DNA from 2 places in the Pseudaeromonas sp. HNCC25DJ180 genome. Region 2 is predicted to be linked to the other one. Evidence: predicted binding sites of a transcription regulator. Region 2 holds the regulator's gene; the other holds the start of a gene.
What was found. The regulator NrdR, encoded in region 2, represses ribonucleotide reductase genes. The targets are predictions, from matches to a motif close to CACNNTATANNGTG.
Positions count from the first base shown of each region.

Region 1: a site for NrdR is predicted at 5,143-5,156, ahead of nrdA (class 1a ribonucleoside-diphosphate reductase subunit alpha). Genes of this name have one in related genera too.

Region 1 covers NZ_JBVAYF010000008.1:163,450-170,978, forward strand. The annotation lists gene ACZYTD_RS09285 (hypothetical protein) at 1-165, shown strand, start outside; gene ACZYTD_RS09290 (cysteine hydrolase family protein) at 233-805, opposite strand; gene ACZYTD_RS09295 (DUF1496 domain-containing protein) at 899-1,240, shown strand; gene yfaE (class I ribonucleotide reductase maintenance protein YfaE) at 1,233-1,523, opposite strand; gene nrdB (class Ia ribonucleoside-diphosphate reductase subunit beta) at 1,526-2,656, opposite strand; gene nrdA (class 1a ribonucleoside-diphosphate reductase subunit alpha) at 2,749-5,019, opposite strand; gene ACZYTD_RS09315 (HAD family hydrolase) at 5,359-6,042, opposite strand; gene ubiG (bifunctional 2-polyprenyl-6-hydroxyphenol methylase/3-demethylubiquinol 3-O-methyltransferase UbiG) at 6,046-6,744, opposite strand; gene gyrA (DNA topoisomerase (ATP-hydrolyzing) subunit A) at 6,935-7,529, shown strand, end outside.
Region 2 covers NZ_JBVAYF010000002.1:7,227-14,755, forward strand. The annotation lists gene ACZYTD_RS01930 (pilus assembly protein) at 1-39, opposite strand, end outside; gene ACZYTD_RS01935 (type IV pilin protein) at 50-436, opposite strand; gene ACZYTD_RS01940 (hypothetical protein) at 433-951, opposite strand; gene ACZYTD_RS01945 (PilW family protein) at 953-1,726, opposite strand; gene pilV (type IV pilus modification protein PilV) at 1,714-2,226, opposite strand; gene ACZYTD_RS01955 (GspH/FimT family pseudopilin) at 2,213-2,710, opposite strand; gene nrdR (transcriptional regulator NrdR) at 3,139-3,588, shown strand; gene ribD (bifunctional diaminohydroxyphosphoribosylaminopyrimidine deaminase/5-amino-6-(5-phosphoribosylamino)uracil reductase RibD) at 3,589-4,713, shown strand; gene ACZYTD_RS01970 (riboflavin synthase) at 4,716-5,378, shown strand; gene ribBA (bifunctional 3,4-dihydroxy-2-butanone-4-phosphate synthase/GTP cyclohydrolase II) at 5,420-6,526, shown strand; gene ribH (6,7-dimethyl-8-ribityllumazine synthase) at 6,662-7,132, shown strand; gene nusB (transcription antitermination factor NusB) at 7,146-7,529, shown strand, end outside.

The DNA of each region.
Region 1 (7,529 bases), on a different contig from region 2:
GCGCCGAGCTTTTCTGTGCGGGAGTATGTCTTGACCGGCAAGGATTACCGCTATCGCAAAGGCTGGGTGCTGACTAAATCCGTTCGTGGTGAGATCCTGTCGAACCATGAACGGGTTAATAAATTGATATTATTAGTTATTTTCCCTTCGACAAGCTCAGGGTGAACGGAGTTAATACGCTTAAGTGACGAACATTGGCGCCGCAAGGCGCCTTTGTTGTGGGAGCAGTTTGCTAAAACTGACTTATGGGTTTGCCCAGCTCTTCGAGCATCTGCTGGGTGCTACGCAGTTGCACTGGCTTGGCACAGATGAGATTACGCCACATGCTGTTATGGTGGGTGATGATGCTGCGGGCGTCCAGGTGCGGGCGATCGGCCGTGGTGTGGGCATCCGAGATGGCAAACAGCTGATAGTCCAGGCTGGCGGCGATGCGCAGTGTGGTATCGACACAGTAGTCAGTGGCACAACCGGTGATCATCAGCGACTTGGTGCCCATGGAGTGCAGCAGCGGCTGCAGCCCGGTGCGATAGAAGCTATCGCAGCTGGTCTTGCGAATGCGGTGAGCCGCCTGGGTGCGGTGCAGGTTGGGCAGTAGATCCCAGCCTGGGCTATGGGGTTCAAGTTCATCGCCGTGTGGGCCGTCATGTTGCACGAAGATGACGGGGATAGCCTGCAGATGACAGGCGTCGATCAGTCGATTGATATTGGCAATGACGCTAGCACTCTGATAGCGAGGTTGCCTGGCGCTAAATAGCCCTAACTGCATATCAATGACCAACAGGGCGCGGGGGGATTTGCCTGCCATCAATTTCTCCAGTATGAACAGAGGGCTCATGCTATCAGAGGGGCCGATCCAGAGTAGTATGGTTTTTACTATCAGAAGAAGGGGGTGCTAAGTATGAGTAACAAACGAGGATTACTATTCCTCCTGTCGGGGCTGTGCTGTGCAACGTTTGCTTTGGCCGGTGAGGTGCAGATCGGTACTGATCATGCCTCGGGCAGCACTATCATTTCCACCCAGGGGCGTTCTCCCGAGCTGATACTACCCGTGGGGACGGGAGCAGAGCGCATCTGCTGGTTTGATGGTCATCAATTCTCCAAGGGGGCTCGCATCAAGGCGGGGGATGCCTGGCTTGAGTGTACCCGGGAAAATGATTATGAAACCAATGGTGCCCTCAGCTGGCGTCCAGTCGGTTCCAGCAACGAAGCGGTCACTCGCGGCAAGATCCAGGTCAACTAGTCATGGCTTCAGCCGTCTCAGTCAGCGGCAGCATAATGTCGGCGCGGGCATAACAGCAACAGGGCAGCAGCTCACCCGGGGCCAGCAGGGCCAACGGCGGGGTGGGATAATGCAGGGCTTGTGTCAGCTTTGTGTCGTTCACACGCAATCGGCAGGCGCCGCAGTAACCACTGCGGCACTGGTATTCCACGCTATGGCCGGTACGTTCCAGCGCCGCCAGCAGGGTTTCCCCTGCTTGCAGTTCGAAACGACCGAGTGGGGTGATGAGTCGTGGTGCTGACATGATTACAGGCTGAAGCCGTCCAGATCGCTGGCGTTGAATTCGCTGTCGATCTGACCCACCAGATAGGAGCTCACCTCCACCTCTTGCGGAGCCACCTGGACGTTGTCGGAGCTGAGCCAGGCGTTGATCCAGGGCAGGGGGTTGGGCTTGTCGGCAAAGGGGGGCGTCAGCCCGACCGCCTGCATCCGTACATTGGTGATGAACTCTATGTACTGGCAGAGAATGTCGCGGTTCAGGCCAATCATGGAGCCATCCTTGAATAGATAGTCGGCCCACTCCTTCTCCTGCTCGGCAGCACGCAGGAACAGGGCTTGGCACTCATCGCGACACTCGGCGGCGATCTGCGCCATGTCGGGATCATCCTTGCCCCCTTGCAACAGATTGAGCATGTGCTGGGTGCCGGTCAGGTGCAGGGCCTCATCCCGGGCGATCAGTTTGATGATCTTGGCGTTGCCCTCCATCAGTTCCCGCTCGGCAAAGGCAAAGGAGCAGGCAAAGCTCACATAGAAGCGGATCGCCTCCAGGGCATTGACGCTCATCAGGCAGAGATAGAGTTTCTTCTTGAGGGTTCGCAGATCGACCGTGACACCTTGCCCATTGATCTGGTGTTCCCCTTCCCCCAGTTGCTGCCAGAGCTGAGTGGCGCTGATGAGTTCGTCGTAATAACCGGCAATATCATCGGCGCGCTTGATGATCTCCTGGTTGATCACTATGTCATCGAATACCAGGGCGGGGGCCGCCACAATATTGCGGATGATATGGGTATAGGAGCGGGAGTGTATGGTCTCGGAGAAGGCCCACGTCTCGATCCAGGTCTCCAGCTCCGGCAGGGAGATGAGCGGCAGCAGCGCCACATTCGGGCTGCGTCCCTGAATAGAGTCCAGCAGGGTCTGATACTTCAGGTTGGAGAGGAATATGTGCTGCTCATGAGCTGGCAAAGCCTGAAAGTCGATGCGGTCCCGGGAGACATCCACCTCTTCCGGGCGCCAGAAGAAGGAGAGCTGCTTTTCGATGAGCCGCTCGAAGATCTCATGTTTTTGCTGATCGAAGCGTGCCACATTGACGGTTTGGCCAAAGAACATGGGTTCGTGCAGCGCATTATTGGCCTGCTTGCTGAAGGTGCTGTATGCCATGATCAGGATCCTTTTACTACCGAGTCAGAGGCCGCCTCGCGGCGGCCTGTCGAGGGAGTGCCCTCATAGAGTGTTACGCGGGTCAGAGCCGCCTAGATCTTGCAGGCGCCACCGGCACAGCCATCATCCTGGGTCTGCTGGGCATCATCGGCCCCATCCCGGGTGTTGTGGTAGTAGAGGGTCTTCACCCCCAGTTTGTAGGCGCTGAGCAGATCCTGAAGTAGCTGCTTCATGGGCACCTTGCCGCCGTCAAAACGGCTTGGATCATAGCTGGTGTTGGCCGAGATGGATTGGTCCACAAATTTTTGCATCACCCCGACCAGTTGCAGGTAACCCTCATTGGAGGGCAGGCTCCACAACAGCTCATAGGCCTGCTTGAGTTCGGCATAATCGGGTACCACTTGCCGCAGTATGCCATCCTTGGAGGCCTTGACGCTGATGAGGCCGCGGGGTGGCTCTATGCCGTTGGTCGCATTGGCGATTTGGCTGGAGGTCTCCGAGGGCATGAGCGCCGTCAGGGTACTGTTGCGCAGGCCATGTTGCTTGATTTCTTGACGCAGGCTTTCCCAATCCAGTTGCAGCGGCTCGGCACACACCTCGTCCAGCTCCCGTTTGTAGCTGTCGATGGGCAGTATGCCCTGGGCATACTTGGTCTCGGCAAAGCGTGGGCAGGCTCCTTGCTCTTTGGCCAGGGCTACTGAAGCCTGGAGCAGATAGTATTGAATGGCCTCAAAGGTGCGGTGGGTTAATCCCAACGCCGAGCCATCCGAGTAGCGCACCCCATTTTTTGCCAGATAGTAGGCGTAGTTGATCACGCCAATCCCCAGCGGACGCCGCCACATGGCGCCATTCTTGCCGGCCAGCACAGGGTAATCCTGATAATCGAGCAGGGCATCCAGTGCCCGCACTGCCAAGTCGGCCAGGGGGCCGAGCTCCTCTAGCGACTCCAGCGCCCCCAGGTTGAAGGCCGAGAGGGTACACAGGGCAATCTCACCCTGCTCATCGCGCAGATCGTTGAGGGGCTTGGTGGGCAGGGCTATCTCCATGCAGAGGTTGCTCTGGCGCACCGGGGCCAGCTTGGGATCGAACGGGCTGTGGGTGTTGCAGTGATCTACGTTCTGAATGTAGATGCGTCCGGTGCCGGCCCGCTCCTGCATCAGCAAAGAGAAGAGCTCGCTGGCCTTGAGCTGTTTCTTGCGGATCGTCGGATCTGCTTCGTACTGCAGATAGAGACGCTCGAACTGCTCCTGATCGGCAAAGAACGCATCATACAGACCGGGGGCGGCGGAGGGGCTGAACAGGGTGATGTTGCCCCCCTGGATCAGGCGCTGGTACATCAGCTTGTTGAGTTGCACCCCATAATCCATATGGCGCACCCGATTATCGTCAACGCCGCGGTTGTTCTTTAGTACCAGCAGGGATTCGACTTCCAGATGCCAAAGGGGATAGAAGACGGTAGCCGCCCCACCGCGCACCCCACCTTGCGAGCAGCATTTCACCGCCGTCTGGAAGTACTTGTAGAAGGGGATGCAGCCGGTATGGAAGGCTTCCCCGCCGCGGATCTCCGAGCCCAGGGCGCGGATCCGACCGGCGTTGATGCCAATCCCCGCCCGTTGCGACACATAACGCACTACGGCCGAGGCGGTGGCGTTGATGGAGTCCAGGCTGTCGTCGCACTCTATCAGTACGCAGGAGCTAAACTGCCGCGTCGGGGTGCGGACTCCGGACATGATGGGGGTGGGCAGGGAGATCTTGAAGGTGGAGCAGGCGTCATAGAAACGCTTCACATACGCCAGGCGTGTGGCCTTGGGGTAGCGGGAGAAGAGGCAGGCGGCCACCAGCATGTAGAGGAACTGGGGGCTCTCGTAGATCTCGCCGGTGACCCGGTTCTGTACCAGATATTTGCCTTCGAGCTGCTTGATGGCCGCATAGGCGAACAGCATGTCGCGCTCATGGTGCAGGTGGGTGTCCAGCTCCTGGAACTCGTCGGCACTGTAATCTTGCAGCAGGTGGGCATCGTAGCGTCCCGCTGCCACTAATTTCTGTACATGTTGGTAGAGGGGGGGCGGCGTGAACTCGCCATACGCCTTCTTGCGCAGATGGAACATGGCCAGACGGGCGGCCAGGTACTGGTAGTCGGGAGCCTCGGTGCTGATGAGGTCGGCGGCGGCGCGGATCAGGGTCTCATGAATATCGGCGGTCTTCATCCCCGGGTAGAATTGGATATGGGCCCGCAGCTCGACTTGGGAGACGGAAACATTATCCAGCCCCTCGGCGGCCCAGGTCACCACCCTATGGATCTTGTCCAGATCCAGAGGCTCGCTGCTTCCATCCCGTTTGGTGACCAATAGATTGCTATTCATACCCGTCCCGTTCCTTCTTCTTAAGCTGGCGCCACGCCAGGCGTGATCGTGATGACACTATGTGCTGGCTGGCGTTCTGACCTCTGAATAGGCAATGGCTAGAGGAGTGAAGCTGGCTTTAAACACAATATATGGTGTCACTTTCGTAATTAAGCACAAGATAGCGGGTGGCTGGGTCGGCCGCAAGGGGGCGAAATGGGGATGGGTTGTGGATAGATCTTTACAGCGCAGGCACAACGCGGCTTGGCGGCGAGTGGAAAAAAATACATTTTTTTTCCACCTTTGGCCAGTGCGGAGTCTCGGCGTCTTACCGAGGGCAAAAATTAGCAGGTTGAGGGCTCAGTGCCGGCAACCGGAAAACCAGTGATGCAGGGCCGGGACTGTATCAAAGCTCCAGTCCGCGCCCCAGGCATGGGTACACTCGGCCGGATCCAGGTAACCCCAGGCGGCGATGGCGGTTTTCATGCCAGCGGCACGGCCCGCCTCGATATCACGAATATGATCGCCCACATAGAGACACTGCTCCGGCGCGACCGCTAACTGAGCGGCGGCATAGAGCATGGGGGCGGGGTGGGGTTTGCGCTCGGGCAGGGTATCGGCACTGACGATGACACCACACAGGGCGAGCTCATGCACCTGAGCCATCAGGGGTTCGGTGAGAAAGGCGGGTTTGTTGGTCACTATGCCCCAGCGGATCCCCTGGGCGTTGAGCCAGGCGATAAACTCGACCATGCCCGAGTAGGGGCGGGTGCCTTCATAGAGGTGAGCGGCATAGTAATCCAGTAGGGCCTGGCGCAGGGCCGGGGTATCGCGGTGGCTCAACTCGGCCTCGCCAAAGCCTGCCTTGAGCAAGCCCAGCGCGCCGTCTGAGGCGATGCGGCGCACTATGCAATCCGGCAGCGAGGGCATCCCTTCGCTGGTGAGCACATGATTGGCGGCGGCGCCCAGATCCGGGGCTGTGTCCAACAGGGTGCCATCCAGATCAAACAGCACGGCGGCAAAGCGGGGGGCGGTCGCTGTCATGGTTTACTCCGGTTTCTGGCAGTGCAGCATGTAATTGACTCCCACGTCGCGGCTTAAACGAAATTGGCCGGTCAGTGGGTTATAGAGCACGCCGCTCATCCGCTTGAGCTGCAGCCCAGCCCGCTCGGCATAACAGGAGAGCTCGGCGGGGCGGATAAACTTGGTGTGGTCGTGGGTGCCCTTGGGGACCATTTTCAACAACTGCTCGGCGGCCACTATCATCAAGAGCCAGGCTTTGGGATTACGGTTAATGGTGGAGAAGAAGAGCTGGCCGCCGGGCTTGGCCAGGCGGGCACAGGCGCGCACCACGGAGGCGGGGTCGGGCACATGCTCCAGCATCTCCATGCAGGTCACCACATCAAACTGGCCAGGAAACTCTTCTGCCAGCGCTTCTACTGTGCCTTGCCGATAATTGACTTCGACGCCGGTTTCCAGAGCATGCAACCGTGCCACCTGCAGCGGCTCCCGGCCCATATCCAGCCCTGTGACGTGGGCGCCGTGGCGGGCCATGGACTCGCTGAGGATGCCACCGCCGCAACCCACATCCAGTATCCGCTTACCAAACAGCCCCTGGCTATGGGTGATGATCCACTCCAGGCGCAGGGGGTTGAGTTGGTGCAGGGGTTTGAACTCCCCCTCCAGATCCCACCAGCGGCTGGCAACGGCTTCAAATTTGGCAATTTCCTGGTGGTCCACGTTCATGCTGGAATATCCTTCCGTTAAATCGTCGGCACTGCGTCATCGGAATTGCGCGCGCCCGGTTGTTGGCCATTATAACCAAGCCTCTGCTCTGTGACAGCAAGCCGTTAGCCCCTATGGGGAATTGCCCTTTTTTGTGCTAGAATGCCGCCCTTATGCTTTCAAGTCGATTGATGTAGGGACCTTGGGTTATATGAGTGAGCTGGCCAGAGAAATCACGCCAATCAACATCGAAGAAGAGTTGAAGAGCTCCTACCTTGATTACGCCATGAGCGTCATCGTGGGGCGAGCGCTACCGGACGTGCGAGATGGTTTAAAGCCTGTACACCGTCGAGTCTTGTTCGCGATGAACGAACTGGGCAACGACTGGAACAAAGCCTATAAAAAGTCGGCCCGTGTGGTCGGTGACGTGATCGGTAAATATCACCCTCACGGTGACAGTGCCGTCTACGACACCATAGTCCGCATGGCGCAAGACTTCTCCATGCGTTACATGCTGGTCGATGGCCAGGGTAACTTCGGCTCCGTAGACGGTGACTCCGCTGCGGCCATGCGTTACACCGAAATCCGGATGGACAAAATCGCCCACGAGCTGTTGGCCGATTTGGACAAGGAGACGGTGGACTGGGTGCCTAACTACGATGGCACCGAGATGATCCCGGCTGTCATGCCCACCAAGATCCCCAACCTGCTGGTCAACGGCTCGTCCGGGATCGCCGTCGGGATGGCGACCAATATTCCGCCTCATAATCTGACCGAGGTAGTGGATGCCTGTTTGGCGCTCATCG
Region 2 (7,529 bases):
CAGGGTGATATACATCAGGCGCAGATATTGCGAACGCATGGTTCTCTCCTTACCAGCACTGGGTGCCGGTGGCACTTCGCGTGCCGTTATGACTCAAGCTCAGGGTGCCGCACTTATCCGAGGCTTGTGCGCCGCTCGAGAGGGGCACGGCCAGCAAGGTGTAGTCTCCGGCGCTGGCGCCACTCACCTGCAACTGGTAGTAGGGCAGCTCGCTGGCCAATTTGCTCGGTACTGTGGCACCTGAGTAGCTCATGTGATTAGCGTAGTAACCTTCCAGATGTTGGGCCAACTCCAGCAAACTCTTCTTCGCCGCCTCACGGCGGGCACTCTGAATGTGTTGCATATAGGAGGGCACGGCTATGCTGGCGAGTATGGCCACCACTATGACTGTCATCATCAACTCTAGCAGGGTGAAACCGCCGTTTCGTCTCTTCATGATTGACTCTGAGCCGTGGTGAAGAGGGCAAAATGTGATTGAATGAAGCTCAGCCCCCCCCCTAGGGTGCTGTCATAGTCGGGACCTTCCCCCCGGCTGGTGATGCGAAAGAGGGTTACCCCTTGGTTTTGCCCCGCCGAGGCGTTGATGGGGATGAACTGCCGCCTCTCTATGCGATACATACCATTGCCGTGCGTATAGCCTGTCAGGGTGTGCACCGCACTCAGACCGCTCCAGGTGCTCAACCACCAACTGCCACTATGGCTGCTGTCCAGGGCGGTTATGTTAGTGCTGGCCGTGAGCCAGCTGGATTCCTTACGGTGGTTCCAGAGATCGGCCTCAGCTGCCGCCAGGGCGGAGTCCGCTGTGTTGTAGGCCAGCACCTTGGTGTAGTGACGATTGGCTTGGCGTTGCCCCTCCAGCGCCGATCCGCCAATCCCCAAGGCGAGCAGAGAGATGATGAGCAGCATCAAGAGGGAGGCGATGAGCACGAGACCAGTTTGTGACTTGGGCATATCAACTCCGGTTATTGCGTAGCACCAGGGATTCGGTAAGGGGTTGGCGTAGCTGCGAATCATTGGCACTGCTTACGCTCTGATCCAGTATCTGATAACTGCTCCCGTTCAGTACGCCTGTGGTCGGTGTCTGCGCTTCAGTCAGCAGCAGGCCGTAACTCAAACGGTTGATGGTAAGCCAGAGAGCACTGCTCACCTGATCGGCGCGTAGTTGGCTGGAGGGGGCCGCCGGGTTGGAAAATTGCAACTGCAGGGTTTCGACCCCCTGATCCAGCACAGTATTACCATTGGCATCGGCGCAGATCAGTTGCTCGTCACCATCCACATAGAGGCTGACGTTCCACAGCGACTGAGCCGGTACTGTGCCACCGGCGCAGTTGAATACTAAAGAGCCATCCCCCAGGAAACGCAGTTGCAGGCGATCACTGCCACTCTTGAAGCCTGCGGTCGTGAGATTATTGTCGGCCCGCACTACCTGCCCCTTCAGCCAGGATCCTGACGCTATGAATGGGGTGTTACCCAGCAGGCTGTCGCGCATGGAGGTGTAATCCATGTATCCGGCCTGATTCACCATGGATTTGATAAAGTTGCTGTCCCGCTGGGTGCGCTCAGTGAGGCTGCCATTGGCCTGGGTCATGCTGTAGGTGAGACGCTGAGAGCTGAGCATGGAGTAGAGCCCGAGTACCAGCAGGCTCCCCAGGGTCAGGGCTATCATCAGCTCCACCAGGCTAAAGCCAGTGTGGGCTTGGGGTTGACGATGAATTAGAAGATCCATAGCTGACTCTCGACACAGCGATGGCTCTCATCACTGCACTCTGCACTGCCGTTGCCCGTTAGCTCGGCATCCCAGGTCAGGTTGAGGGTGACCCGTGCGCCGCTGACACTGGTGGCGCTAGACGCTGTGCTGATAGCAAAGCGCAGGGCTGGGATGTTGGTGGTGGCCAGGGCATACCAGCTAGCCAGCTCATTCAGCGCCTGCTGCTGGGTCGTACAGTTGTTGTTGGCGATGCAATTATTGTCTTTGCTCGGCGCGCTGGCATTCGCCAGATTGGTAAAGGTAAAGAGTCCATCCTTGGCCAGGCTGGCATTGGCTAAGATGCGTCCACACAGGTCATCCAGGGCGGCGGTAACCGCCTCCTGATGCCGGGCCTGTTGCAGCCGCTGCATGCTGGAAACCTGCAGACTGGCCAACCCCAGCAGGCCAACCGACATGATGACCAGAGCGATCAGCACTTCTATCAGACCCGAGCCTCGGGCCAGGTTAGCTGCAGACACCGCTCTTCTCCTGGGCAAATACTCGCCCTGTACTGGTCACCGAGATCTGATAGGCATTGGCCTGCTTGTTATCGGTACAGATATTGAATTGGGTTTGAGCCGTCATGCCGTTGGCCCGGAACAGCAGTGAGGAGGCCGTGGTGCTGATGGCCGCAGCCTGGCTGTTGAGCTTTTGCTTTAGCAGCTGATCCTGGGCAGTGAACTGACCATCGTTATTCTTGTCGATGAAAACCAACCAGCCCTGGTTCCAGTTTGAGCCACAGCTGGTACCGTTAGCGGTAGGACAGAGGCGGATGGGGGTGCTGCGGCGTTGCGCCTCATCTCGGGCTGAGCGCAGGGCTTCTAACAGGGCATCCTTGGTGGCCAGCTGATGCTGGGAGGCGATGAAGCTGGCCATGGCAGGCAGGCCTGTGGTGGCCATGATGGCGAACACACTGACGGCAACGAGTAGTTCAATTAGGGTTAGACCAGCGACATGTCGCATGACGATTCCTCTCCTCAATCCAGATGGTTAAGTACCGAACACTGCAGGATCAAAAAGTACAAATGGAGTTACATGTCTCGCATGACTCTCAGGCTTTTTATGAAAACGCAATAGGTAGAATTTATGGTTGACATGATACTGGTCCGACCCCAGGGCGCACAAGTGATCTAGCGCAAGTAATGAAGATCGTTTGTGCTTTTTTTCGCCTAATGCCGTGTAGTTATGACAGTCTCAGCGTAGGCCAATTGACCATAAAAAATGTGCTTACTAGCACGTTTCTGGTTATATCGTATGAATGAGTGAGCGGCCGCAGAAGCAGCTATTAGGGTCAGCCAACCCTGGGCTCGCTGGAAAAGCCACCGGCTCGCTCAACATGTCAGGATCTCTCTGGTACACTTCCTCGATGCCCGTCCTGCCAGGAGCTCTGCATGTACTGCCCATTCTGTAATGCCGACGATACCAAGGTCATCGATTCCCGACTGGTGGCCGAAGGACATCAAGTGCGGCGGCGCCGTGAATGCGTACTCTGCCATGAGCGCTTCACCACCTTTGAAACCGCCGAGCTGGTGATGCCGCGAGTTATCAAGAGCAATGGTAGCCGCGAGCCCTTCAACGAAGACAAGTTGCGCGGAGGTATCCAACGCGCGCTGGAGAAACGTCCGGTGAGCATGGAGTCGGTGGAGGAGAGCCTCAACCGCATTGAGTCCAAATTACGTGCCACCGGTGAGCGGGAAGTGGATGCCAAGTATATTGGCAACCTGGTGATGGAGGAGTTGAAGGTGCTGGACAAGGTAGCCTACATCCGCTTCGCCTCGGTTTACCGCAGCTTTGCCGATATCCGCGAATTTGGCGAAGAGATCGCCCGTCTGGAGAAATAAGTGTTCAGCGCCATGGATCATGATTATATGGGCCGGGCCCTGGAGCTGGCGGCTCTGGGGCGTTTTACTACCCACCCCAACCCTAACGTGGGGTGTGTGCTGGTGAACGCAGGAGAGATAGTGGGCGAGGGGTGGCATCGCCAGGCCGGTGAGCCCCATGCCGAGGTGCATGCCCTGCGCGCCGCCGGTGAGCGGGCCCGAGGGGCCACGGCCTATGTGACGCTGGAGCCCTGCTCCCACCATGGCCGCACTCCGCCCTGTGCCCTGGCTCTGCTGGCGGCCGGGGTCAGCCGGGTGGTGGCGGCCATGACAGATCCTAACCCTCTGGTGGCGGGGCGCGGCTTGCGTCTCCTCGCTGAGGCCGGCATCACGGTCGAGTCGGGTCTGCGTGAGGCCGAGGCACAAGCCCTCAACCCCGGCTTCATTCAGCGCATGAAAACCGGCCGGCCCTGGGTGCGCGTCAAGCTGGCCGCTAGCCTGGATGGGCGCACGGCGTTGGCCAATGGCCAGAGCCAGTGGATCACCGGCCCCGCCGCCCGTGCCGATGTGCAGGTCTGGCGGGCGCGCAGCAGTGCCATTTTGAGTGGCGCCGATACCGTACTCACCGACAATCCCGCCTTGAATGTGCGCTGGTCACAACTGCCAGCCGAGATCCAGGCTATCTATCCCGAAGCCAGCCTGCGTCAGCCGCTACGGGTGCTGGTGGATTCCCGCCAGCGCTTGCAACCGGACGCCCAGCTCTTCTCGCTACCTGGGCCTGTGCTGCTGGCGCGCCAACAGCCCCAAGCGGGGTGGCCCAGCCAGGTGGAACAGGTGAGCCTGCCGTTGGCCGCCAGTGGTAAGCTGGATCTGCATGCACTCTTGATGGAGCTGGGTGCCCGTGGGGTCAATGAGCTGTGGGTGGAGGCGGGTCGTCAGTTGGCGGGGGCTCTGGTCTCAGCGGGCTTGGTGGATGAGCTCATCCTCTACCTGGCGCCCAAGTTGTTGGGTGAGGGAGCCCAAGGCTTGCTGGCCTTGCCACCGTTGGACTCCCTGGCCCAGGCCTGGCAATTTACCCTGCGTGATGTGCAGCAGATCGGTGCCGATCTGCGTCTGACGCTAGAGCCCCGAGTCGGGGAGGAGTAAGCATGTTTACCGGAATTATTGAAGCCGTGGGCACGCTAGTGGCCATGGAGTCCAAGGGGCAGGATGTCTCGGTGCGGGTACGCACCGGCAAGCTGGATCTGGACGATGTCAAATTGGGTGACTCGATCGCCACCAATGGTGTCTGCCTGACCGTGGTGCAACTGACGGGGGATGGCTATGTGGCGGATGTCTCTGGCGAGACCATTGCCCGCACCGGCTTTGCCGACTACCAGGCCGGACGCAAACTGAATCTGGAAAAGGCGCTGATGCCCACCAGTCGGCTGGGGGGCCATCTGGTCTCCGGCCATGTGGATGGCGTGGGCAAGATAGTGGCCATCAAGCCGTTGGGCCGGGCCATGGAGTATTGGGTCGAGGCGCCCCGCGAGCTGGCCCGTTACATTGCCGAGAAGGGCTCCATCACGGTAGATGGTATCAGCCTGACGGTGAACAGTGTGGAAGGGGCGCGTTTTCGCCTGACCATAGTGCCCCATACCAGTGGCGAGACCACAGTTGGGGAGTGGAAGGTGGGGAGCCGGGTCAATCTGGAAGTGGATGTGATCGCCCGTTATCTGGAGCGCCTGGTGTTGGGTGACAAGGCTGCCGATGTGGCCCCAGCCACGGGTGTGACCATGGCGATGCTGGCCGCACAGGGTTTTTTGCGCTGAGTACGGAAATAGCAGAGTACTGAAATAGAAGGATTAGAACTATGGCATTGAGCAGTACCGCAGAGATTATTGAAGAGTTTCGTCAGGGCAAGATGGTGATCCTGATGGATGACGAAGATAGAGAGAACGAAGGGGATCTCATCATGGCCGCCTCCATGGTGCGCCCGGAAGATATCAACTTCATGGCGCGTTTCGGCCGGGGTCTTATCTGCCTGACCCTGACCAAGGCCCGCTGCCAGCGCCTGAACCTGCCGCTGATGGTGGGCAACAACGGCGCCCAGTTCTCCACCAACTTCACCGTCAGTATCGAGGCGGCGGAGGGGGTTAGCACCGGCATCTCGGCCGCCGATCGCGCTCGCACCGTGCAAGCGGCGGTCGCGCCAGAGGCCCTGGCCCAAGATGTGGTGCAGCCGGGTCATATCTTTCCGCTGATGGCCCAGGAGGGCGGGGTCTTGACCCGCGCCGGTCACACCGAGGCCGGTTGCGACCTGGCCCGTCTGGCGGGTCTGGAGCCGGCGGCCGTGATCGTCGAGATCCTGAACGAAGATGGCAGCATGGCCCGCCGTCCGGATCTGGAGACGTTTGCCGCCGAGCATGGCATCAAGCTGGGCACCATTGCCGATCTCATCGAGTACCGCAACCAGCACGAGACCACGGTCGTTAAGGTGGCGCAGTGCAAGCTGCCTACCGAATATGGCGAGTTTGAACTGGTCACCTTCCGCGACACCATAGACAACCAGCTGCACTTTGCCCTGTGCAAGGGCGAACTGGGCGGCGATGCGGCACCCTTGGTGCGGGTCCATCTGCATGACTACTTCAGCGATGTGTTGCTCACCGATCGTCATGCCCCGCGCAGCTGGCCCATCCACGAGGCCATGGCGCGCATTGGTGCCGAAGGGGGCGTCTTGGTTATCCTGGGCAACGAAGGGCAGGCCGAACTGTTGGCCCGCATCCAGCAGTTTGCAGCCGAGGATAGCGGTGAGCGTCAGGTGCAGAACAAGCGCCAGGAGGCCTCGCGTCGGGTGGGGGTCGGTTCCCAGATCCTCAAGTCCCTGGGGGTGCGCAAGATGCGTCTGCTCAGTGGTCAGAAGCGCTACCACTCGCTCTCCGGTTTCGGTCTGGAAGTGGTGGAGTACCTGGCGGATTAAGCTGTGGGGCGGCCATTTGTCCGCCGTCAAGGCGCAGTGCTGCGGAACCGGGCTTTTGTCACAGCCCGGTTGTGCTAGAATACGCCCACTTTTCGCCCCTTAAAATTTCACCCCATAGCGTAGAAAGGATTTCCCATGAAGGTTATCGAAGGAAACATTGCCGCCCCCGAGGCGCGCGTTGCCATAGTCGTGGCTCGTTTCAACAGCTTCATCAACGAGAATCTGGTCGATGGGGCCCTGGACGTGTTGAAGCGTCAAGGTCTGGTGCCGGACGATCAAATCACCCTGGTGCGGGTGCCCGGTGCCGTAGAAATTCCCTTGGTGGTGAAAAAGCTGGCCAAGAGTGGTGGCTTTGATGCCATAGTCGCGCTCGGTTGCGTGATCCGTGGCGATACCTACCACTTCGAGCTGGTGGCCAATGAGAACAGCAAGGGCATGGCTCAGGTCATGCTGGAATATGAAATCCCGGTCGCCTTTGGTGTGTTGACTACTGATAATGTTGAACAAGCGATTCAGCGTGCGGGTACCAAGGCGGGTAATAAGGGTGCCGAAGCGGCACTCAGTGCGCTGGAAATGATCAACGTCCTGAAGAATCTGGGCGTTTGAAAGGAGTAAGAGATTGAAACCGTCTGAACGCCGCAAGGCCCGCCATTTTGCCGTCCAGGCCATCTACCAGTGGCAGATGACCCAGGACAACGTGGCTGATATCGAAGAGCAGTTCAAGCTGGATCAGGACATGAAGGGCGTCGATCTGGGCTACTTCCGTGAGCTGTTGTTCGGCGTGGCTGGCAACGTCAACAAGCTGGACTCTGCCTTCTCCCCCTTCCTCTCGCGCAAGCTGGAGGATCTGGATCTGGTGGATAAGGCTATTCTGCGTCTGGCTACCTTCGAGCTGCTGTTCCGCCAGGATGTTCCCTACCGTGTGGTCATCAACGAAGGGATCGAGCTGGCTAAGGCCTTCGCCGCCGAAGACAGCCATAAGTTTGTCAACGGTGTACTCGAC